2 regions of the Paenibacillus sp. FSL R10-2748 genome follow, and region 2 is predicted to be linked to the other one. Evidence: predicted binding sites of a transcription regulator. Region 2 holds the regulator's gene; the other holds the start of a gene.
The links. The regulator CtsR, encoded in region 2, represses protease genes until heat stress. The targets are predictions, from matches to a motif close to ATGGTCAATAAAGGTCAAACA.
Positions count from the first base shown of each region.

Region 1: the regulator CtsR is predicted to act here: its motif matches at 5,579-5,599, upstream of clpP (ATP-dependent Clp endopeptidase proteolytic subunit ClpP).

Region 1 is NZ_JBBOTK010000008.1:231,480-243,770, reverse strand. It holds gene rapZ (RNase adapter RapZ) at 1-6, shown strand, start outside; gene NSS66_RS22025 (gluconeogenesis factor YvcK family protein) at 19-1,005, shown strand; gene whiA (DNA-binding protein WhiA) at 1,011-1,955, shown strand; gene NSS66_RS22015 (HPr family phosphocarrier protein) at 2,092-2,361, shown strand; gene NSS66_RS22010 (SIMPL domain-containing protein) at 2,634-3,395, shown strand; gene NSS66_RS22005 (PdaC/SigV domain-containing protein) at 3,634-4,743, shown strand; gene clpP (ATP-dependent Clp endopeptidase proteolytic subunit ClpP) at 4,870-5,466, opposite strand; tRNA gene NSS66_RS21995 (tRNA-Arg) at 5,677-5,751, opposite strand; gene NSS66_RS21990 (sugar-binding transcriptional regulator) at 6,021-7,058, shown strand; gene gap (type I glyceraldehyde-3-phosphate dehydrogenase) at 7,153-8,163, shown strand; gene NSS66_RS21980 (phosphoglycerate kinase) at 8,284-9,465, shown strand; gene tpiA (triose-phosphate isomerase) at 9,525-10,277, shown strand; gene gpmI (2,3-bisphosphoglycerate-independent phosphoglycerate mutase) at 10,279-11,823, shown strand; gene eno (phosphopyruvate hydratase) at 11,887-12,291, shown strand, end outside.
Region 2 is NZ_JBBOTK010000016.1:739-13,029, forward strand. It holds gene NSS66_RS26150 (GNAT family N-acetyltransferase) at 1-668, shown strand, start outside; gene NSS66_RS26155 (CtsR family transcriptional regulator) at 1,209-1,673, shown strand; gene NSS66_RS26160 (UvrB/UvrC motif-containing protein) at 1,743-2,267, shown strand; gene NSS66_RS26165 (protein arginine kinase) at 2,296-3,360, shown strand; gene clpC (ATP-dependent protease ATP-binding subunit ClpC) at 3,405-5,849, shown strand; gene radA (DNA repair protein RadA) at 6,090-7,463, shown strand; gene disA (DNA integrity scanning diadenylate cyclase DisA) at 7,476-8,552, shown strand; gene pssA (CDP-diacylglycerol--serine O-phosphatidyltransferase) at 8,607-9,359, shown strand; gene NSS66_RS26190 (PIN/TRAM domain-containing protein) at 9,554-10,639, shown strand; gene ispD (2-C-methyl-D-erythritol 4-phosphate cytidylyltransferase) at 10,710-11,408, shown strand; gene ispF (2-C-methyl-D-erythritol 2,4-cyclodiphosphate synthase) at 11,405-11,881, shown strand; gene gltX (glutamate--tRNA ligase) at 11,921-12,291, shown strand, end outside.

The DNA.
Region 1 (12,291 bases), on a different contig from region 2:
CATTAATGAGGTGAAATCATGAAAGAGACCGGATCACAACGGGAGCGCCCACGTATTGTTGTTATGGGCGGCGGAACCGGCTTGTCCGTCATGCTGCGGGGCTTAAAGCAAAAGCCGCTAGATATTACGGCTATTGTTACAGTCGCTGACGATGGCGGAAGCTCCGGGATTTTGCGCAGTGAGCTGCAGATGCCCCCTCCAGGGGATATTCGCAATGTGCTGACTGCCTTGGCTGACGTGGAACCAGTGATGTCAGATATGCTGAAATACCGTTTCGGTGCGGGATCAGGATTGTCAGGCCACAGCCTGGGTAATCTGATTTTAGCAGCGATGACCGATATATCGGGAGATTTTGTAACGGCGGTGCGTGAGCTTAGCCGTGTATTTGCTGTCCGGGGACGCGTGCTGCCGGCAGCTGAGGAAGGCGTTGTGCTAAGTGCCGAAATGGAGGATGGCACGGTGATTACCGGAGAGTCCAAGATCCCGGAAGCGGGCGGACGAATCAAACGCGTCTTTCTTGAACCGACTCACGTGGAGCCGTTGCCTGAGGCTGTAGAGGCCATTAATGAGGCTGATGCGATTTTGATTGGCCCCGGCAGTCTATATACCAGCATATTACCGAATTTGCTTGTACCTAAACTCGCTGAAGCTGTAGTAAAATCAGACGCTATCAAAATATTTGTCTGTAACGTTATGACCCAGCCTGGAGAAACCGATGGCTATACGGTAGGAGATCACCTGCAAGCTATTTTTGAGCATGTAGGGCATCATCTCTTCGACTATGTCATTGTAAATAACGGAGAAATTCCACCCCAAGTACAGGAAATGTATGCCGAGCAGGGCGCTAAGCCAGTTCAAGTAGACATGGGCGAGCTGACCGATCGGGGATATAAAGTGGTGGCAGATACTTTAGTTTTGTTCCGTACGTATCTACGGCATGATGCCGACAAATTAAGCCAGCATATTTACCAATTGGTACAAAACTGGATATTAAGAAGGAGGTGAGTCCCTTGTCCTTTGCGGCACAAACGAAAAAAGAGCTTACGATGATTGAAAGCCAGTCCTGTTGTGAGAAAGCGGAACTATCTGCGCTCATACGTATGCTCGGATCCGTACAACTGTCGAATAAAAGGGTGATATTGGACGTGTCCACAGAAAATGCCGCGATTGCAAGGCGGATTTACTCCTTGATCAAGAAGCATTTTCAACTTCATATCGAACTGCTTGTACGGAAAAAAATGCGCTTGAAAAAAAATAATGTGTACATTGTCCGTATTCCCAATGGTGTGCAACAGCTGCTAAAGGATCTTTATATCGTCTCAGAAGGTTTCTTGTTCACTGACGGGATTAATCGGGATATCGTTCGGAAAAACTGTTGTAAGAGGGCTTATTTGCGGGGCGCCTTTATGGCAGGTGGCTCTGTCAACAATCCTGAAGGATCGTCTTACCACCTTGAAATTTCTTCGATGTATGAGGAGCATTGTCAGGCACTCGTTGATCTTGCGAATGAATTTCATCTAAATGCTCGCTGTATTGAGCGAAAAAAAGGTTTTATTCTCTACATCAAGGAAGGCGAGAAGATCATTGAGCTGCTTAGCATCATTGGGGCGCATCAAGCCTTGTTCAAATTTGAAGATGTACGCATTATGCGCGATATGCGCAATTCCGTAAATCGCATTGTCAATTGTGAAACGGCTAATTTGAACAAGACGATCGGAGCTGCTGTCCGGCAAATTGAGAATATTAAGTTGCTGGAGAGGGAAGTTGGTTTGGAGACCTTGCCGGATAAACTGCGTGAAGTGGCAGAAATTCGTCTCGCTCATCCCGATTTGAATTTAAAAGAAGTCGGGGAAATGCTCAAAGGGGTCGTGAGTAAATCGGGTGTAAATCATCGGCTTCGCAAAATTGATGAGATGGCTGACAAAATCAGGGGCGAAAATGGCCTGATTCCGTAAAAAGAATGTCCGTGGGGCTTTCAGCCCCGGTTTTTTTAGTTTTTTTTCTAGTGTCTGTCCCGGGTTAATGTTATAATGTGATAAATAAAATGGAGTAAGTAGTGTCCAGATTTATTTGATGAGGGGGTAAGCTGACATGTCAAAACATCCGGTAGTCGTACGCTTGAAAACAGGACTGCACGCCAGACCTGCTGCGTTGTTCGTACAGGAAGCGAATAAATATTCATCTGAGATTTTTGTGGAAAAAGAAGACAAAAAGGTTAATGCCAAGAGCATCATGGGTATTATGAGTCTTGCCATCAGTACAGGTACTGAAATCAATATTAGTGCTGAAGGTGCGGACGCCGAACAGGCTGTAAACGCTTTAGTAAGTCTGGTTAGTAAGGTAGAGCTGGAAAATCAATAAACAAAGATTTGCTTTGTGATATGGTGTATGCTCTTAGTGAAAAGCCCCTTTGGGGCTTTTTTTGTATCCAGAAAAAAGTCTTCGAAAACTCCTCCGTTAACTGTTTTATGGATGGATTTGTTGAATATAGAGACTGTATTAAGTTCAAACTATAAATAATTAAAATCCCCGTGGTCATGCTCTGTTTCGGAAATTTGTACGCTTGGCTGCAACCTTTTTCCGTCTTTTCCGTCTGGAAGGTACAAACATTTTCAAGAAAGAGGTTGAATTCAATGAGACTTTGGACAAAAACAGTAGCCACGGCAGTTCTCGCAGGAGCATTAATGGCAGGGGGAGTAGCAGGAGGATTATGGACGGGGGCAGATCGTGCTTATGCTGCGTCAACAGCTTCGACGGTAAACGGTGTAATTAATGTGACTGGAAGCGGGGAAGTATTGGCGAAGCCCGATATTGCTTATCTCTCTATCGGTGTACAATCGGAAGGGAATACGGCAGCCGCTGCTCAAAAAGCCAATGCTACAAAATTGAACAAGGTTACACAACTGCTGAAAGAAAAGTGGAGCATTAGCGCAGATGACATTCAGACCAGCCAGTTTTATGTACAGCCTAACTACACCTATAACGAAAAAGAAGGGCAGAAGCTCAAAGGCTACACTGCCAACCATACACTTTCCGTCAAATACCGCGATTTGGATAAAATCGGTCAGTTGTTGGATGAGGCGACCAAGTCCGGAGCCAATAACGTAGATAATGTACGTTTTTCCGTGGAAGATCCTTCGACTTATGAAGAAGAAGCCATTACTAAGGCATTGGGAAGCGCACAATCTAAAGCCAGTGCTGTAGCTAAGGCAGCCAAACGAGGGTTAGGTGTCCTTGTGAGTGTGACGGTAGATGGCGGAGAAGCACAAATCTTTACACAACGTGAAAATGCCATGTCAAAATCGCTCTTGGACGTAGCAGGTGGCGGGACAGAGATACAATCGGGGCAAGTAACAGTGAAAGTTCAGGTGTCGGCTCAATACGAAATGAACTAATATAGATCATCAAACGAAGCCACAAGCGGACTGCATCATGTGCAGGCTGGCTTGCTGGCTTTTTTGTATACCGAAACCTTTTTGTAATGAGTCTGTCATAGCTAAGGGTTATTAGGTGTACATATTGAAATCGGAGAGTGTACAGATTGTAAACTACATACAATAGGGTATAGATATAATATTAAAAGTAGTTATCACACATAGACAATACAGATCATTAACAGGAGGAATATTTAATATGAGTAAGCATGCAATAAAATGGGGTTCAGCACTGCTGGCGGCAGGGATTTTCGCAGGAGTCACAGCTGTTCCCGTTTCCTATATCCAGGCAGCATCGACGAAACAGCAGCAAGCGACAACACAGCAACCAGGAATCACCATCCAATGGAATGGTAAAACGTTGCCCGCTAAAGGTGTCCAAGTGAACGGGAGTACAATGATTCCGGTGGCCGCACTGCGCGACAGCTTGGGGATTCCAGTAAGCTATGATGCGAAAACAGCGACATATACCGTAGGTAGCGGGTACAATAAACTTTACATTATGGCTTCTTCCTCGGATGCCTACGTCAACGTCAATGGAATCAATACACGTAGTATGGATGCCAAACAGATCGCTGGGAAGCTATACATTCCTATGAGTTTGCTGAAAGACTATCTGGGCATAGATGCTCAATGGAATGCAGCTCAGAAAACAGTAACGCTGAGTAAAAGCCAGCTAAATCCGATTACAATTGCGTCTCAAACACTTCCAGCTTCGAGTAGTGCGAAGGTGTCCTACAAAATTAAGTACCCGCAAATCAGCGGTAGCCAGCTGAATTCTGAGGCTCAACAGGCCATTAACAATGTGCTTAAAAAGCATGCAGAAGGTATATTGGCAGCAGGCAAAAAGATGATGGCTGAGGGAGAGGCTACAACAGAAAGACCGTATGAGTTCGGAAATGATTTTGTGATTGCCTATAACAAAGATGGTATTCTGAGTGTGATTATGCAGGACTACTCGTATACGGGTGGCGCGCATGGCATGACGGCACGTAAAGGATATACGTTCTCGCTCGCTGATGGTAAACTGCTGCAATTGTCTGACGTATTGAAGGCAAATCCGAACTACAAAAAGTTCCTCAATGCTGATTTGAAGAAAAAAATCGATGCACTTCAGGCTGGCGAAGGATTCGGCAAATTTAAAGAGCTGGCGGCAGATCAGAATTTTTATGTGACGAACAGTGGAGTAACAATCGTGTTTGATTTGTATGATTATGCGCCATACGCGTATGGAATTCCGGAGTTTACCTACTCGTTCGGTCAATTGCTGCCTCAAGGCGGAAAGCCTTTTGCGGGACAGAATGAATAGTAGAAATAAATAAGTCCAATTGTCTATAACCTAAAAAACAATAAAGCAAAAAAGCTGCCTACCGGATAAGAAAGTCCGGAGCAGCTTTTTCATTTACCAGTTATCGAAAGAGGTAAATTTCTTCTCTTATACACCTTCTGGAGAGGAGCTAGTTAGCACTTTATCAATAATACCGTATTCCTTGGCATCATCAGCAGACATGAAGTAGTCACGGTCTGTATCTTTTTCAATGCGCTCCAGTGGTTGGCCTGTGCGATCTGCGAGAATGCGGTTCAGTTTATCACGCATTTTCAGAATGCGGCGTGCGCGGATTTCGATATCCGTTGCCTGGCCTTGTGCACCACCCAGGGGTTGGTGAATCATAATTTCACTGTTTGGCAAAGCGAAACGTTTACCTTTGGCGCCTGCATTCAGCAAAAACGCGCCCATGGAAGCCGCCATACCTACGCAAATCGTAGATACGTCAGGTTTAATGTATTGCATCGTATCGAAAATGGCCATACCAGCTGTAATGGAACCGCCAGGGCTGTTAATATACAAGTGAATATCTTTTTCAGGATCTTCGGCAGCCAAAAACAGCATTTGCGCAATTATAGAGTTGGCTACAACGTCATTGACGTCCGAGCCTAACAAAATAATGCGATCCTTTAACAGTCTGGAATAAATGTCATAGGCGCGTTCGCCGCGGTTACTTTGTTCTACTACCATAGGAACATAGCTCACGTCAAAAAACCTCCCTTAAATATCGTTAGTGGATTTGGTGGACATGCCGATTACACGTCCCTTATTTATAAACTGTTACCGTAATAACCACATGATAAACAATTTCAAACAAAAAGTCAAAGAAAGTCAAACTAATGATTAAAAAAAAGAGCCCTCAGCGCTCTTATTGGTTAAAACATTATATAGAAGCATCTAAGCGTTCATTTAAAATGGCGCGCCCGCGAGGAATCGAACCTCGATCTCAGGCTCCGGAGGCCTACGTCATATCCGTTGGACCACGGGCGCATAGTTGATTCAATGCAAACAACTAACTAATTAAACAGTTAATTGGAAACAAAGATGATTATATGATATACAGCAGTGAATTGCAAGCTTTTATTAAATGCGCATATTCAGATAAATGGTTGAGAAATATAGGTTCAGATAGACTTGCATATGGAGCAAATATTGGTTAAGATATACGTGGGACTTAAAAAGTTATCCCGGGACGTTTTGAGACCAGTTAGAGATAGAGCATTAGAGACAGAACTTAGAAGTGTGCGGGAGTGGAAAGCATGCGAAAGATATTAGAAATACAGAAGCAGCTTCTGCCCGACCTCATGGATGTTTTGAAAAAAAGGTACACGATCCTGCATCAGATTATGCTGTCCGATGTTGTTGGACGCAGAACACTGGCAGCTTCACTGAACATGACTGAGCGCGTGTTGCGCGCCGAAACCGATCTTCTTAAAGCTCAGGGGCTAATTGAGATTGAGAGTGTAGGCATGAAGGTGAGCAAAGCAGGACTGGATCTGCTGGAACAGCTGGAGCCGATTGCGAACAACTTGTTCGGCCTGTCCCAATTGGAGGACCAGATTCGTCAAGCCTATGGTTTGAGGAAGGTGGTTGTCGTTCCAGGGGATTCGGATGCTTCTCCGTTAACAAAGCAGGAGCTGGGGCGCGCTGGAGCAAAAGCGTTGCTGAGTGTTATGGACGACGAGGATGTGGTCGCTGTAACAGGTGGCACGACAATTGCCGACGTGGCGGAACAACTGGCACTACCTTCTAATGGCCCACTTAAGGGTGGGTGGTTTGTACCGGCACGCGGGGGTTTGGGAGAAAGCATGGAAATGCAGGCCAACACAATTGCTTCCACAATGGCTCGCAAGGTAGGCGCTCAATACCGTCTGCTCCATGTACCGGATTTGCTCAGCAATCATGCTTACAACTCCTTGCTTGAAGATACGAACATTCAGGATATATTGAACCTGATTCGCGAGAGTCGTATCATCATTCACGGGATAGGCAACGCCATAGCGATGGCACATAGACGTAAACTTGATCCCGAAACCTTTGCCCAGATCAGCAGTGAAGGAGCGGTAGCCGAATCGTTTGGTTATTACTTTAACGAAGATGGCGTCGTTGTTCACAGAATGCTGACGCTTGGACTCCGATTGGAGGACATTAGGCGTACCGATACGGTTCTAGGTGTAGCTGGAGGCAAAAACAAGGCGGCCGCTATTCATGCGGTACTGCGTTTCGGGCAAGAGGACATTCTAGTCACCGACGAAGGCGCTGCTGTTGAGATTGTAAGTCGTTATTTAAATGATTAATATAGGATTTATGAATAATGTTGTCTTGACGGGCTTTCGGGTCTGTCTTGAATATATAAAACTAAACTAAACGAACTTTGGGAGGAACTCACTCATGACAGTTAAAGTTGGTATTAACGGTTTCGGACGTATTGGACGCCTTGCTTTCCGCCGGATTCAAAATGTGGAAGGTATTGAAGTAGTAGCAATCAATGACTTGACAGATTCCAAAATGTTGGCACATTTGTTGAAATATGATACAACACAAGGTAATTTCCAAGGACAAGTAGAAGTACATGACGGCTTCTTCAAAGTAAACGGTAAAGAAGTTAAAGTTTTGGCTAACCGCAACCCTGAAGAACTGCCTTGGGGAGACCTGGGTGTAGACATCGTTCTGGAATGTACAGGTTTCTTCACAACTAAAGAAGCTGCTGAGAAACATTTGAAAGGCGGCGCTAAAAAAGTTGTTATCTCCGCTCCAGCTACTGGCGACATGAAAACTGTCGTTTACAACGTAAACCATGAAATTCTGGACGGAACTGAAACTGTAATCTCCGGTGCTTCTTGCACAACAAACTGCCTGGCTCCTATGGCTAAAACACTGCAAGATAAATTTGGTATCGTTGAAGGTTTGATGACTACAATTCATGCTTACACTGGCGACCAAAACACTTTGGATGCTCCACATGCTAAAGGTGACTTCCGTCGTGCTCGTGCAGCAGCTGAAAACATCATCCCTAACACAACTGGTGCTGCTAAAGCAATCGGTTTGGTTATCCCTGAGTTGAAAGGTAAATTGGATGGCGCGGCTCAACGTGTTCCAGTACCTACAGGTTCCCTGACTGAGCTGGTAACAGTTCTGGAGAAAAACGTAACTGCTGAAGAAATCAACGCTGCGATGAAAGAAGCATCCGATCCTGAAACTTATGGATACACTGAAGATCAAATCGTTTCTTCCGACATCAAAGGTCTTACTTTCGGTTCTTTGTTTGATGCAACTCAAACTAAAGTTCTGACTGTTGGCGACAAACAACTGGTGAAAACTGTAGCTTGGTATGACAATGAAATGTCTTACACTGCACAATTGATCCGCACGTTGGAATACTTCGCAAAACTGGCTAAATAAGAACAGTCTTATTGAGCAACATCATAGAGCGGAAACAGGTTATTGTTTCCGCTCTTTATATATCAAATGTGCCTTGAATTCCTGATTCGTAAAATTATAAGGGTGCGGAGGAATATGGAGATGAACAAAAAGAGCGTACGTGATATAGAACTGAATGGAAAACGGGTGTTTGTTCGTGTAGATTTTAACGTTCCGGTTGAGGACGGTAAAATTACGGATGACAAGCGTATTCGTGAAACCTTGCCAACCATTAACTACCTGATTGAAAAAGGTGCAAAAGTTATTTTGGCGAGTCACTTTGGACGTCCAAAAGGTCAGGTTGTTGAATCCATGCGTCTGACTCCTGTTGGCGTACGTTTGTCTGAGCTGCTGAAAAAACCAGTAGTTAAAGTGGACGAATCGGTAGGCGAAGCTGTTAAAGCGAAAGTGGCTGAACTGCAAAACGGCGACGTGCTGTTGCTTGAAAATGTACGTTTCTATGCAGGGGAAGAAAAGAATGATCCTGAATTGGCGAAGCAATTTGCTGAATTGGCCGACGTTTTCGTGAATGACGCATTTGGTGCAGCACACCGTGCTCATGCTTCCACAGAAGGTATCGCGCATCTTCTTCCGGCTGTTTCCGGCTTGCTGATGGAGAAAGAATTGTCTGTAATCGGTAAAGCTCTTTCAAACCCAGATCGTCCTTTTACAGCCATTATCGGCGGTTCCAAGGTAAAAGACAAAATCGACGTGATTGACAACCTGCTGAACATTGCAGATAACGTAATCATTGGCGGTGGTTTGGCTTATACATTCTTCAAAGCTCAAGGTCATGAAGTGGGTCAATCCCTACTGGATGAATCCAAACTGGACGTAGCTCTTGGATTTATCGAAAAAGCGAAGAAGCTCGGCAAAAACTTCTACCTTCCGGTTGATATTGTTGTATCTGACGATTTCAGCGCTACGGCGAACACAAACATTGTGGATATCGACGGCATTCCTTCAGATTGGGAAGGCGTGGATATCGGACCGAAAACACGTAAAATCTATGCAGATGTGATCAAAAACTCCAAATTGGTTGTTTGGAATGGACCAATGGGTGTATTTGAAATCGAACCTTTCGCTGGTGGTACTCGTGAAGTAGCGGAAGCTTGCGCAACAACAGAAGCATACACCATCATTGGTGGCGGTGATTCTGCGGCTGCGGCTGAAAAATTCCACTTGGCTGACAAAATGGATCATATCTCCACTGGCGGCGGCGCATCTCTGGAATTTATGGAAGGCAAAGCACTTCCGGGTGTTGTTGCACTGAACGATAAATAATCAAACGCACTATGCGTGAATAAAGCTTTAGGGCACCTAATAGTTAGGAGTTGAAACCATTGAGAACACCGATTATCGCGGGTAACTGGAAGATGTTTAAAACCGTACCAGAAGCTAAAACTTTCATCGAAGAGATCAAAGGCAAAGCAGAGGTTGCAGGAGTGGAAAGCGTGATTTGCGCACCATTTACGAATCTTCCTGCTCTGGTTGAAGCAGTAAAAGGCACGTCTATTAAAATTGGCGCACAAAACCTGCATTTTGCAGAAGATGGTGCATTTACAGGTGAAATTAGCGGTGGAATGCTGAAAGATCTGGGCGTAGACTACGTTGTGATCGGACACTCCGAGCGTCGTGAATATTTTAATGAAACAGACGAAACGGTGAACAAAAAGGTTCATGCGGCATTCCGTCATGACCTGACTCCAATCGTATGTGTAGGCGAAAAGCTGGAAGATCGTGAAGCTGGACAAACTAAAGAGGTTGTAAAAGTGCAAACTGTAGCAGCTTTTGCTGGTTTGGCTAAGGATCAGGCTGCACAAGTAGTTGTTGCTTATGAGCCAATCTGGGCCATCGGAACAGGCAAATCCTCCACTTCGCAGGATGCGAATGAAGTGATTTCCTATATCCGTAGTCTGATTAAAGAGCTGTATGATGAAAATACAGCAAATGCTGTACGTATTCAGTATGGTGGCAGTGTAAAACCTGAAAATGTTACTGAGTACCTGGGTCAAAGCGATATCGACGGCGCGCTTGTGGGCGGTGCCAGTCTTCAACCGGCGTCGTACATCGCGCTTGTTGAGGGGGCGAAGTAAGATGACAGCACCAAAACCGGTAGCTTTAATTATTATGGACGGGTTCGGATTGCGTGACACCGTAGAAGGTAATGCGGTTGCGCAGGCCAACAAACCGAATTACGAACGGTATTTACAACAGTATCCTCATACAACGCTGACGGCTTCTGGCGAAGCAGTGGGTCTGCCTGAAGGACAAATGGGTAACTCCGAAGTAGGTCACTTGAACATCGGCGCAGGCCGAATTGTATATCAAGACTTGACTCGTATTTCGAAGTCCATTCGTGACGGCGAGTTCTACGACAATGAAACACTGGTTAAAGCAGTGCAACATGCTAAGAAGAACAACACGAAACTTCACCTGTACGGACTGTTGTCTGACGGCGGCGTGCATAGCCATATCAGCCATCTGTTCGCTATGCTGGACTTGGCGAAAAAAGAAGGCTTAACTGAAGTGTACATTCATGCTTTCATGGATGGACGCGACGTTATGCCTGACAGCGGCGTAGGCTTCATGCAGCAACTGATCGCCAAAATTCAAGAAGTGGGCGTAGGCAAAATTGCGACTGTACAAGGACGCTATTATGCTATGGACCGCGACAAACGTTGGGAACGTGTGGAGAAATCTTACCGTGCAATCGTATACGGAGAAGGCCCTCAATACACAGATCCAATGGAAGCATTGAAAGAATCGTATGAAAAATCAGTGTTCGACGAATTTGTGGAGCCAACGGTTATTGTGAAGGCTGACGGAAGTCCTGTAGGGCTGGTCGAAAGCAATGACTCTGTTATCTTCCTCAATTTCCGTCCTGACCGTGCGATTCAACTGTCTCAGGTATTTACAAACGCGGACTTCCGTGGTTTTGACCGTGGCCCGAAATTGCCTAAAGATTTGCACTTTGTTTGCCTGACGTTGTTCAGCGAAACGGTTGAAGGCTTTGTAGCTTATGAACCGAAAAACCTGGATAACACGTTTGGTGAAGTGTTGGTTCAAAACAACAAAAAGCAATTGCGTATTGCTGAGACTGAAAAATATCCGCACGTTACTTTCTTTTTCAGTGGCGGACGTGATGTGGAGCTTCCTGGCGAAACTCGTATTTTGATCAACTCGCCTAAAGTGGCTACATATGACTTGCAGCCAGAAATGAGTGCGTATGAAGTAGCGGATGCTGCTGTTAAGGAAATCGAAGCCGACAAGCATGATGCGATTATCCTGAACTTTGCCAATCCGGATATGGTTGGACACTCCGGTATGCTGGAGCCAACAATTAAGGCGGTAGAGACGACGGATGAATGTGTTGGACGTGTTGTAGATGCGGTTAAAGCCAAAGGCGGCGTGGTTATTATCATTGCTGACCATGGTAACGCGGATATGGAAATTGATGAGCAGGGACGTCCGTTCACAGCTCACACAACTAATCCGGTTCCGTTCATTTTGACTGACGAAAATATCGTTTTGCGTGAGCATGGAATACTGGCTGACGTAGCTCCAACGCTTCTGGATTTGATGCAACTTCCGCAACCTGCGGAAATGACAGGAAAATCTATGATTGCATCCCGCAAGTAAGCTTGATTTAATAAGTATAGGCTTGACCAATAAATCATGATTCACAAAGGAGATTAAGTACAAATGACTATTATTTCTGACGTGTACGCTCGCGAAGTCCTCGACTCCCGTGGTAACCCAACGGTTGAAGTTGAAGTATATCTGGAATCCGGTGCTATCGGTAGTGCTATCGTTCCTTCCGGTGCCTCCACAGGCGCTCACGAAGCTGTAGAGCTTCGTGATAACGATAAATCCCGTTACCTGGGTAAAGGCGTTCTGCAAGCTGTTAAAAACGTGAACGAAATTATTGCTCCTGAAGTAATCGGCTTGGATGCTGTGAACCAAGTAGAAATCGACACGCTGATGATCAAATTGGATGGTACACATAACAAAGGTAAATTGGGTGCAAACGCAATTCTGGCTGTATCCATGGCTGTAGCTCGCGCTGCTGCTGAAGCTCTGGGCTTGCCACTGTACACTTACCTGGGC
Region 2 (12,291 bases):
CGCTGGTACGAGATAAGGAATGGTGGCAAGAGCGGATTTTAAATGAGAACTATCGAACTGCGGTATATTACTCTGAAACAGGCGATCCTCAGGGATATGCACTATACAAAATTGAAGATAAACAGTTGAATTGTGATGAGTTGGTATATGAAAATGAGACGGCTCGTCGGGCTTTATGGACTTATTTTGCAAATCATGACTCAATGATAGCCCAAGGTAAATTTAATTACGTTCCAGCAGATGACAATCTGCCATTTTTACTCGATGATCCACGAATTCAACAGGAAACTGTGCCTTATTTTATGGGTCGTATTGTGGATGCAGCTGCTTTTATAGAAAGATACCCTTTTGAACAGATTGGAGAAGAAACAAGTTTAACCTTAAATCTGACTGATCGGTATGCTCCATGGAATGATGGATTATGGAGATTAACGATTACTACGGAGGGGCAAGGACATCTGGAGAGAGTGGATATAAGCAATTTATCTGAAAACGCCATAGTAGCTGACTTGAAACTTGGGATTCAGTCACTGACGACTCTGATGCTTGGCTACCAGCAGGCTGATGATCTGTATAAATGGGGGCGTATTGAAGGCAGCAGTGAGTCTGTGTCTGCCCTTAAACGTGTAATACCGGTAAAACAAACGTTCTTATTGGATTTTTTCTGATAAAGGCCCATTTAGTTCTTCTTAGGCTCCATCTTTCAGGGAACATAACTTGTGTGGTTATCATAATTTTCAAAACTCTTTCTGTAATGGGAAGAGTTTTTTTATGGTATTGTATAAAACATAATTAGATTGCGAAAAATGGTATTGACCCCTTGGCAAAAATGAATAATGTGCTATAATATGAATATAGTCAAAGAAAGTCAAAGTCAATCAAGCCTAGTGCGATTCTGTAGAAGTACTATGCTGATGGATTAGCTGTATAAGGTGATTTTGATAGCAAAGAAGTAAATGAGGATCGAAATGATTTGCGTATAGTTAGGAGCTGACTCTTATGAACATAAGAGAAGTGTATGATTAATCGCAAATAAAGGCCACACTAGAGACAAAACGGTACAATTCCAATGGATGTAGATCAGGCAATAGCCTGAATACAGCTTAGATTCGTGACTTTACCGTTTGGTTAAGTTCAATATACGGCGGACTCTGTGGAGCGTGAAATGTACTTGAATACTTGCGTTTCCGTTAGTGGAGGATGATGAAATGCGCAATGTTTCCGATATTATTGAACAATATTTGAAGAGTATATTGCTGGAAAGTCCCCAAGGTTTAGTGGAGATTCAGCGCAATGATCTGGCTGACCGCTTTTCCTGCGTGCCGTCGCAAATTAATTATGTAATTAGCACCCGGTTTACGCTGGAAAAAGGCTATGTGGTGGAAAGTAAACGCGGTGGCGGGGGCTACATTCGTATTCAGCGAATTCAGCTGCCTGCACAGCATGCCATCCATACACATCTTCATCAGAGCATCGGGGAGGAAATAAGCCAATCGGCAGCCGAAGGACTGATTTATCAGTTAGAGGAAGCCCATTTTTTAAGCAAAAGGGAAGCTAATTTAATGAAGGCTGCTTTATCAAGGGATACATTATTACTGAAGCTTCCCTATCGTGATCAACTGCGAGCAAGATTGCTTAAGGCTATGCTGATTTCGTTGCTGGCGACCAAATAGTGTGTGGAAAGAGACTAACGTTTGGATGTAGGGATTGGTATAAATCCTGACATTGAAGGAGGTGCTTTTATGCTGTGCCAAGAATGTAATATGCGGCCGGCAACTTTGCATTTCACCAAAATTGTGAATGGCGAAAAGACAGAGTTTCATATTTGTGAGACGTGTGCCAAGGAAAAAGGGGAGATGATCCCTGGAACACCTAACGGCTTTTCGATTCATAGCTTGTTGTCGGGGATGCTGGATTTTGACTCCAGTACAAAGAGCCAGTCTCCGGGCCACAGTGGTCCGCAGAACCTGCAATGCAAGGATTGTGGCATGACCTATGCACAGTTTAGTAAGCTGGGACGTTTCGGATGCCCGTCGTGCTATCAATATTTTGATAGTCGTCTGGACCCTCTGTTCAAGCGTGTGCATGGCAGTACGAATCATGTTGGTAAAGTTCCGGTTCGCACTGGAGGCCGACTGAAGGTTAAACGGCAAATTGACGATTTGAAAAAAGAGATGCAACAGCATATTGTACAGGAAGAATTTGAATCAGCTGCTGAGCTTAGGGATCAAATCAGAGAGCTTGAAAAAGAAATGACTGAAGAGTAAAGTTTGTGAAGAGTAGGAGGGATGCGTAATGCCCAATATTCGGTTTACGGAGAAGCCGCTAAGTGACTGGATGCGTGGTGATGCTGCGGATTCGGAGATTGTCATTAGCAGCCGGGTGAGAATTGCGCGTAACTTGCAGCATCTGCCTTTTCCCATGCTTGCTACCAATCAGCAGTCGGAAGAAGCACTTCAACGATTGACGGATATCCTTCAGTATGATGATTTAGGCGGTTTTGGTACTTTTCATACGTTGAAAATATCCGAGTTGGATGAGATCGACAAGCAGGTGCTGGTTGAGAAGCATTTGATTAGTCCAAATTTGGCGAACGAATCTCGTAACGGTGCTGTTTTAATTAGCGATGATGAATCGGTTAGTGTTATGATAAACGAAGAGGATCATCTGCGTATCCAGTGCTTATATCCGGGATGTCAGGTTAGGGAAGCTTGGGAACGCGCTATGATTATTGATGATGCATTTGAAGCGCATGTTGATTATGCATTTGATGATCGGAGAGGTTTTCTGACCAGTTGTCCGACGAATGTCGGCACAGGTATGAGAGCTTCGGTGATGATGCATTTGCCTGCATTAGTTATGACTCATCAAATCAATCGTATATTGTCTGCTGTTTCACAGGTAGGTCTTACAGTTCGTGGCATTTACGGTGAAGGCAGCGAAGCGGTCGGAAATTTGTTTCAGGTATCTAATCAGATTACACTGGGACAAACCGAAGCGGAGATTATTGAGAATCTACATGGCGTGGTGCTACAAATTATTGAGCACGAGCGTTCTGCCAGAGAAAGGCTAATGAATGAATCTATGCTGCGAATTACAGATCGGGTGATGCGTTCATTCGGTATTTTGTCATATGCAGCAGTATTGGATTCCAAGGAGGCTGCACAGCGGCTATCCGATGTACGTCTTGGCGTAGATTTAGGGATTTTGGAGCGTCCTTCCACCGCAGCGATGAATGAGCTGAATGTGATGACACAACCCGGGTTCCTGCAAAAAAGCTTTGGGGATAAAATGAATACCGAAGAGCGCGATATGTACCGGGCGAAGCTGATCCGGCAAAAATTAGGCACAACCCTTTAATATATAGAATGATCTGAAATACACACTGTGGAGGTGCAGGATATATGATGTTTGGAAGATTTACGGAACGTGCACAGAAAGTGCTTGCTTTGGCTCAGGAAGAAGCTGTTCGATTGGGACACAACAACATTGGCACAGAGCACATTTTGCTAGGCCTCATTCGTGAAGGTGAAGGAATAGCCGCGAAAGCCTTAATCGGTTTAGGGCTGGGACTGGAAAAAATCCAGGATGAAGTGGAAACGCTGATTGGACGCGGTCAAGAGCAACCGACGAACATTGCCTATACTCCACGCGCCAAAAAAGTCATCGAACTGTCTATGGATGAAGCCCGCAAACTGGGCCATACCTATGTAGGTACAGAACATATTTTGCTTGGTCTTATTCGTGAAGGTGAAGGCGTAGCAGCGCGTGTACTGAACAACTTGGGCATCAGTCTGAACAAAGCGCGTCAGCAAGTGCTTCAATTGCTCGGCAGCAGCGAGGCTGTTTCCAGCCATCACGGTGCTCCAGCTAATGTCAGCACGCCAACTCTGGACAGTCTGGCACGCGATCTGACGGCATCTGCGAAGGAAAACAACCTGGACCCTGTTATTGGGCGTAGCAAGGAAATTGAACGCGTAATTCAGGTGCTCAGCCGCCGTACAAAGAACAATCCGGTTCTGATCGGTGAGCCTGGGGTAGGTAAAACAGCGATTGCCGAAGGATTGGCCCAAAAAATTATAGCAAATGAGATTCCTGAAACGTTGCGCGACAAGCGCGTAATGACACTGGATATGGGTTCTGTGGTAGCAGGCACCAAGTATCGTGGTGAATTCGAGGATCGTTTGAAAAAAATTATGGACGAGATTCGTCAAGCGGGTAATATCGTATTGTTCATTGATGAGCTGCATACGCTGATTGGTGCTGGTGGAGCGGAAGGCGCAATTGATGCGTCCAACATCCTTAAGCCTGCTCTGGCACGTGGCGAGCTGCAATGCATCGGTGCGACCACGCTGGATGAATACCGCAAATATATTGAGAAAGATGCTGCTTTGGAGCGTCGTTTTCAACCAATTACAGTGGATCAGCCTTCTCCAGAAGAGGCGATTCAAATCTTGTACGGCCTGCGTGACCGTTACGAAGCGCATCACCGTGTAAAGATCACAGATGAGGCTATTGAAGCGGCTGTAAAATTGTCAGATCGTTATATCACCGACCGCTTCCTGCCAGATAAGGCTATTGACCTTATTGATGAAGCGGGCTCCAAAGTAAGGCTGAATTCTTACACTGTACCGCCAAACCTGAAACAGCTGGAAAACCGTCTGGAAGATATCCGTAAGGAAAAGGATTCAGCGGTACAAAGTCAGGAGTTTGAAAAAGCGGCAGCGTTGCGTGATACAGAGCAAAAAATCCGTGAAGAGCTAGACGTGACGAAAAACCAATGGAAAGAACAACAGGGTCGTACAGATTCTGAAGTTACACCAGAGGATATCGCTCAGGTCGTTGCAATCTGGACAGGTGTTCCAGTCAGCAAGCTGAAAGAGGAAGAAACACACCGCTTGTTGAATATGGAAGAGTTGCTGCATGAGCGGGTAATTGGACAGGATGAAGCAGTTAAGGCAGTAAGCCGGGCGATTCGCCGGGCACGTGCCGGACTGAAAGATCCGAAGCGTCCAATTGGTTCCTTTATTTTCCTCGGCCCAACTGGGGTTGGTAAAACAGAATTGGCACGCGCCTTGGCTGAATCCATGTTTGGAGATGAAAATGCGGTTATCCGTATTGATATGTCCGAATATATGGAGAAGCACTCCACGTCCCGTCTGGTAGGAGCACCTCCAGGGTACGTTGGATATGAAGAAGGCGGTCAGCTGACTGAGAAGGTACGTCGTAAGCCATACTCTGTTGTGTTGCTGGATGAAATTGAAAAAGCACACCCAGAAGTATTCAATATTCTTCTGCAAGTGCTGGAAGATGGTCGTCTAACAGATTCCAAAGGTCGTGTCGTCGATTTCCGTAACACACTCATCATCCTAACATCTAATGTTGGTGCACAGGCGATTAAACGTAACTCCACGCTTGGTTTTACAGCTGTAGTGGACGCTGGGGCGGATTACGATAATATGAAGGGCAAAGTGATGGATGAACTGAAGAAAAGCTTCCGTCCTGAGTTCTTGAACCGGATTGATGAAATTATCGTTTTCCATTCTCTCGAAGAAAAACATATTGCCGAAATTGTGTCACTCATGTCTGAGGAGCTGCGTAAGCGTCTGAATGAGTATGAGGTGGACTTCGAGTTGACAGACAACGCTAAAAAATTCCTTGCCAAGGAAGGCTTTGATCCAGCGTATGGTGCGCGTCCATTGCGTCGTGCAATCCAGAAGCATATTGAAGATCGCCTGTCCGAGGAACTGTTGACTGGCAACATTACTAAGGGTGACTCTCTCTTCATTGATGAGGAGAATGGTGCATTGACTGTAACGAAAAAGGATAATGTATCTGCCAAGTCCTAAAGCAGTTTACTAAATAAATAGTAGAAAAGGGTGTCTCGCAGGCTGGAAAGCTATTGCGAAGACACCCTTTTTATGTATAAAACACGGTGAAATGGTTGGGTAAATGCTTTGGGAAAGTTTGTGATATTGCTTTACGTCCGCCAAGCTTCAATGGTAAACTTTTATTGTTACAGCTCTTTCTGGGCTGTATGAACATAAATTTGACATTATCGTCGTCAATAAGGAGCCCAGGAATAAAGTATGGCTAAAGTGAAAACTAAATTTTCCTGTACGGAATGTGGTTATGAATCGCCCAAATGGTACGGAAAATGTCCTGGATGCCAGGCGTGGAATTCCATGGTCGAAGAAACGGAAAGCGTTGTAAAAACTCAAGGAATGGGGTCTTCCCTTCTTACTCATAGCACAAAAGACAAGCCACTGCCTATTATAGAGGTGGAGAGTGGCAAAGAAACACGAATTTTGACGGGAATTGGCGAATTGAATCGAGTACTCGGTGGAGGTGTGGTGCCGGGTTCACTCGTTCTGGTGGGCGGTGATCCGGGAATCGGTAAATCTACGCTTATGCTGCAAACATCTAATGAGCTAGCTTTAACTGGTTTAAAGGTGCTGTACGTGTCTGGTGAGGAATCTGTCCGTCAAACGAAACTACGTGCAGATCGGCTCGGTGCCTTGTCCCCCAGCCTATACGTATTATGTGAGACGAATTTGGAGACGATTGAAGAAGCGGTGGACAGCTTGAAGCCGGAATTTTTGGTCATCGACTCGATACAGACCGTATATTTGCCTGAGGTGACGAGTGCACCAGGTAGTGTGGCTCAGGTGCGGGAGTGTACTTCACGCTTTATGCGAATTGCCAAGGGGCTAGGTATTGCTACGGTATTGGTAGGACATGTGACCAAGGAAGGGGCCATTGCAGGTCCACGTTTGTTGGAACATATGGTTGATTGTGTGCTTTATTTTGAAGGAGAGCGTCATCATACGTATCGGCTTTTGCGTGCAGTTAAAAACCGTTTCGGTTCTACAAATGAAATTGGTATTTTTGAAATGGCTGAAAGCGGTTTGCGTGAGGTGTCAAATCCTTCTGAACTATTCCTGTCTGAACGACCACTGGGGGTAGCGGGTTCTACTGTTGTAGCCAGTATGGAAGGAACCCGACCTGTATTGGTTGAACTGCAAGCATTGATTGCAGCTACGCATTTTCCATCTCCGCGCCGAATGGGCACAGGAGTCGACCATCATCGAATGGGATTAATCATAGCCGTGCTAGAAAAGCGGATGGGCATGTTTTTGCAAAACCAGGACGCCTATCTCAACGTAGCTGGAGGCGTGAAGTTGGATGAACCGGCGGTGGATTTGGCTATAGCTGTGAGCATTGCTTCCAGCTTTAGGGATGCTCCTACCAAGCCATACGATGTGATTTTTGGCGAGGTGGGACTGACAGGTGAGGTACGTGCGGTATCCCGAGCAGAACAGCGAGTACGGGAAGCGGAGAAACTAGGTTTCAAACGGGTGATCATGCCGGAGAAAAGCTTGAAGGGCTGGACACATCCGAAAGGGATTCAAATTATAGGAGTAGGAACGGTGGCAGATGCACTGGCAGCCGCATTAGATTAGGGGGCATTGAGAATGAAAGAAGCGAGCCAACTGGATAAAATGAACGATTTGCTGCGGCTTGTGGCACCGGGAACTCCCTTTCGCGACGGGTTGGAAAACGTTTTGCGTGCCAAAACGGGTGCTCTTCTGGTCGTTGGCTATAGCCCAGAAGTTATGGAAGTCGTGGATGGCGGTTTCTCCATTAATTGTGATTTTTCGCCGAACTATTTGTATGAGTTGGCTAAAATGGACGGCGCAATCATATTGAGCGAGGATTTAAAACGAATTTTATATGCCAATACGCAACTGATTCCAGACTCCTCGATTTCGTCGATTGAAACAGGAATTCGGCACCGGACAGCAGAACGAGTTGCAAAGCAGACTGGCAAACTAGTGGTGTCTATTTCCCAGCGGCGTAATATTATTACCTTGTATCAGGGGACATTACGGTATGCCCTCAAGGAAATCGGGGTTATTTTGACGAAAGCCAATCAGGCTATTCAGACGTTAGAGAAATATAGATCCGTGTTGGGGCAAGCCTCTACGAATTTGACAGCGTCTGAATTTGAAGAGCTGGTTACCATGCCGGAGGTCGTTAATGTCATCCAGCGGATCGAAATGGTACTGCGCATCAAAATGGAGATCAAACGATTTATTAACGAGCTCGGAAATGAGGGCCGTCTGATTAGTATGCAGATGGAAGAGCTTGTCAGCAACATTGAGGAAGAAGCATGGTTGCTGTATAAGGATTATGCCAAAGACGATAGCGACGAGAAAATTCGTGAAATTATATTGGGACTCAAACGTTCTACGGACGACGAATTGTTGGATGTGAATCATATTGTACGTTTACTAGGCTACCCTTCTTCAGCTGCGACATCAGAAGAGTATATTGCTGCACGCGGCTATCGGGTACTGAACAAGATACCGCGTTTGCCGAATGTGATTATTCATAATCTGGTGGAGCGGTTTGGACGTTTTCCGCATGTCATGACAGCAACGATAGAAGAACTGGATGAAGTGGATGGTATTGGAGAGGTTCGTGCGCGTACGATTAAAGAAGGTCTTAAACGTTTGCAGGAACAAGTTTTCATTGACAGGCAAATGTAAATGTAATACAGTGAAAGGATTATAATGGAACAATTCATACATTGAGGTGAAGAGATGATTACCAAATCAATTCCGAACATGTGTACCTTAGGTAACTTGTTTCTCGGAATGATCGCCATTTTATTGGCTGTAGACGGAAAATACAGTCTTGCCGCTATTATGGTTATTGTCGCCATGTTGTTGGACGGACTGGATGGAAGGATGGCCCGGGTCCTGAATGCCCAAAGCGAATTCGGTAAAGAACTGGACTCCTTATCAGATATGATATCTTTTGGTGTTGCTCCCGCAGTTATTATGTACATGGTTGCTTTTCATGATGCGAATTCGGCTCTCGCTTGGACGGTTACTGCCATTTTCCCGATGTGCGGAGCGTTGCGTTTGGCTCGATTTAACGTACGTCCTGGTGTACCAGGTTATTTTACGGGTTTGCCAATTCCGGCAGCAGGTGGGGTATTAGCCACTTTGTCCTTATTCCATAACGATATTTCATTGTTATACATGTCGATTGCCATGTTGCTGGTTTCTTATTTGATGGTCAGCTCCATGAAATATCCTAATTTTAAAAAGGTCGGCCTCCCCAAAAAAGCGATCTGGGTTGCTCCATGGGTCGTAATTGCAGCGGTGGTGTTGGCTGTTAAATTCCCTGACCAGCTGTCGAAGCTGATTTTTGTACCGCTGGTGCTGTATGCATTGTATGGCATGAAGCTGAACATTCGTAAGCTGTCACGCAGACGTGGACGTGGACGTGGTCGGGAGCGTTCCAGTCAGGAAGAACAGGACGATCAATATCGTCATTCACAGCGTTAGTATCAAGCAAGAATAAGAATAAGCATTTATTTCCTTGAAGCATTTCAGGGAGATAAATGCTTTTTTTTTATGCATAAAAAGTGAAAACACAGGGTTAGTTATGATGAAAATGGATCATACTGGTAAGAGAAATGCTATGTATCCAATAAATAGCAGACTATATGAAAAGAAAATAAAGGAGGTATAGAGACTCAATGTGGAGAAAGGCTATTTTAACTTTTACAGGATTGTGCGGAGCATGGTTTGGCTATACGTTATACCAGCGGGTAGGAGGCATTGTAACGTGGATGCCGCAATGGTTGAGTGATGGGTCTTTACCAGGAATGATTGTTTGGATGATGGCGGGAGCAGTGCTATTTATGGCTGGGTGTTCATTCGCAGGGGCATCCGTGGCGAATCGGTTGCAGCAGGGCATTGAAGGCTTGGTACGAATTCCGATGAACGAGATGATGGCAGGTGTGATTGGTTTAGCGGTGGGATTGATACTTTCCTTAGCAGTTTACCCGCTTTTTTCATGGTTGGGGGCCCCGGGTCAACTTATCCAGACGGCTGTTACCGTGATATGCGGATATGTAGGATTGATGGTTGGGCTAGAAAAGCGGGACGAGCTGTCATCCTTTTGGAGTTCTGGTTTTTTTGGTCGGGGAACGGGTGTAGAAGAACGCAAGCTGGAGGAACATAAAATATTGGACACCAGCGTCATTATAGATGGGCGTATTGCGGATATTTGCAAGACAGGTTTTATTGAAGGAACAATTGTAATTCCTGAATTTGTGCTGGAGGAGCTTCAGCATATTGCAGATTCATCAGATTTACTTAAGCGTAATCGTGGACGGAGAGGTCTGGATATTTTGAATAAAATCCAAAAAGAACTGGATGTAAATGTACTCATTTACGAAGGTGATTTTGAGGAAATTTCAGAGGTCGACAGTAAGTTGGTTAAGCTGGCAAAGGTGTTACAGGGTAAAGTTGTAACTAATGATTTTAACCTGAATAAAGTATGCGAACTTCAAGGTGTATCAGTGCTGAATATTAACGATTTGGCGAATGCAGTGAAGCCTGTCGTACTGCCCGGTGAGGAAATTATGGTGCAGATTATTAAAGACGGCAAGGAGCATGGGCAGGGTGTAGCCTATCTGGATGATGGCACGATGATTGTTGTAGAAGGCGGACGTGACTATATTGGCTCTCTGATGGAGGTGCTGGTCACGAGTGTACTTCAGACCTCAGCCGGCCGTATGATCTTTGCCAAACCGAAATTATTGGAAAAAGCTCAATAAACGCGGTATGATGAAGTAGATGTGTTATCATACGGATCGTCCAAGTGCGATCAGGGCAGGAGTTATTTGAATGAACAATCGGGTAGGAGTTGTCATTGTGGCAGCAGGGCGCGGCTCCCGTATGGGGACGCAGGAGAGCAAGCAATTTCTGCTTTTGCGGGACAAGCCCATCTTCATACATACACTTGAAATATTCGCAGCTATGCCCGAAGTGGATGAAATGGTGATGGTGACTGGGACAGGAGATGTGGAACGCTGCCGAGATTGGATTCATCAATACAAAATCGGTAAAAATGTACGGGTGGTGGCTGGTGGCAGTGAACGCCAGCATTCGGTTTATCGCGGTCTGCGCCACTTACAAGCGGATTGGGTGATGGTGCATGATGGTGTGCGTCCACTAATTCAACCTGAGCTTGTACGTTCATGCCTTGAGGCAGCCCAGCGTACTGGTGCTTCTGTAGCAGCAGTACCTGTAAAGGATACAGTCAAGCAAGTGAACGGGGATGGTATCATTACAGCAACGCCGGATCGCCGAAGTCTGTGGAGTATTCAAACGCCACAGACTTTTCGTCTTTCCGATCTGCTGCGAGCCTATGAGGAAGCGGAGCAGTCGGGATTCTTGGGAACAGATGATTCTATGCTGATAGAGCGGCTTGGAATTCCGGTTACTGTCGTTCAAGGCAGCTACAAGAACATCAAAATTACTACGCCTGAGGATTTGGATATGGCGGCGTTATGGGTAAAAACAGAGGGAGAGGATATCAAGTGATCAGAGTGGGACAAGGATTTGACGTCCACCAGCTGGTGGAAGGAAGGCCATGCATCATCGGAGGTGTGAATATACCGTATGAAAAAGGTTTGTTGGGCCATTCCGATGCAGACGTGCTGCTGCATGCCATTAGCGATGCCATCTTGGGCGCGCTTGGCTTGGGAGACATCGGGAAGCATTTTCCGGATAACGACCCAGAATTTAAGGATGCCGACAGTCTTAAGCTACTGGAGCATGTGTGGGGACTAGCTAAAGAGCGAGGATATCGCTTGGGGAATATTGATTCTACGATTATCGCACAAAAGCCCAAAATGGCATCGTATATTCCGCAGATGAATGAAGTCATCGCTCGGGCGCTGGAAGCAGAGGAGCTATCCCAGGTGAACGTCAAGGCGACCACGACAGAGCAACTCGGGTTTCCCGGACGGGGTGAAGGAATCGCGGCTCAATCGGTTGTCTGTCTTATCAGGTAAATGCTATCATCTTGAGTAATTCAATTTGGAGGAGATTATATGAGCACGGAAGTTCGTGTACGTTATGCACCAAGCCCTACAGGGCATCTGCACATTGGAAATGCCAGAACGGCATTATTTAATTATTTGTTTGCCCGCAATCAAGGTGGGAAATTTATTATTCGTATCGAAGACACAGATGTGAAGCGCAATATTGAGGGCGGAGAAGAAAGCCAACTTAAATATTTGAAATGGTTGGGTATGGACTGGGATGAGAGCGTAGACGTGGGAGGCGAGTTTGGACCTTATCGTCAGACTGAACGCTTGGACATATATAAAACGTACTGGCAGGATTTGCTGGACCGTGGTTTGGCTTACCGTTGTTACTGCACTGAAGAAGAGCTGGAGCGCGAGCGTGAAGAGCAGACGGC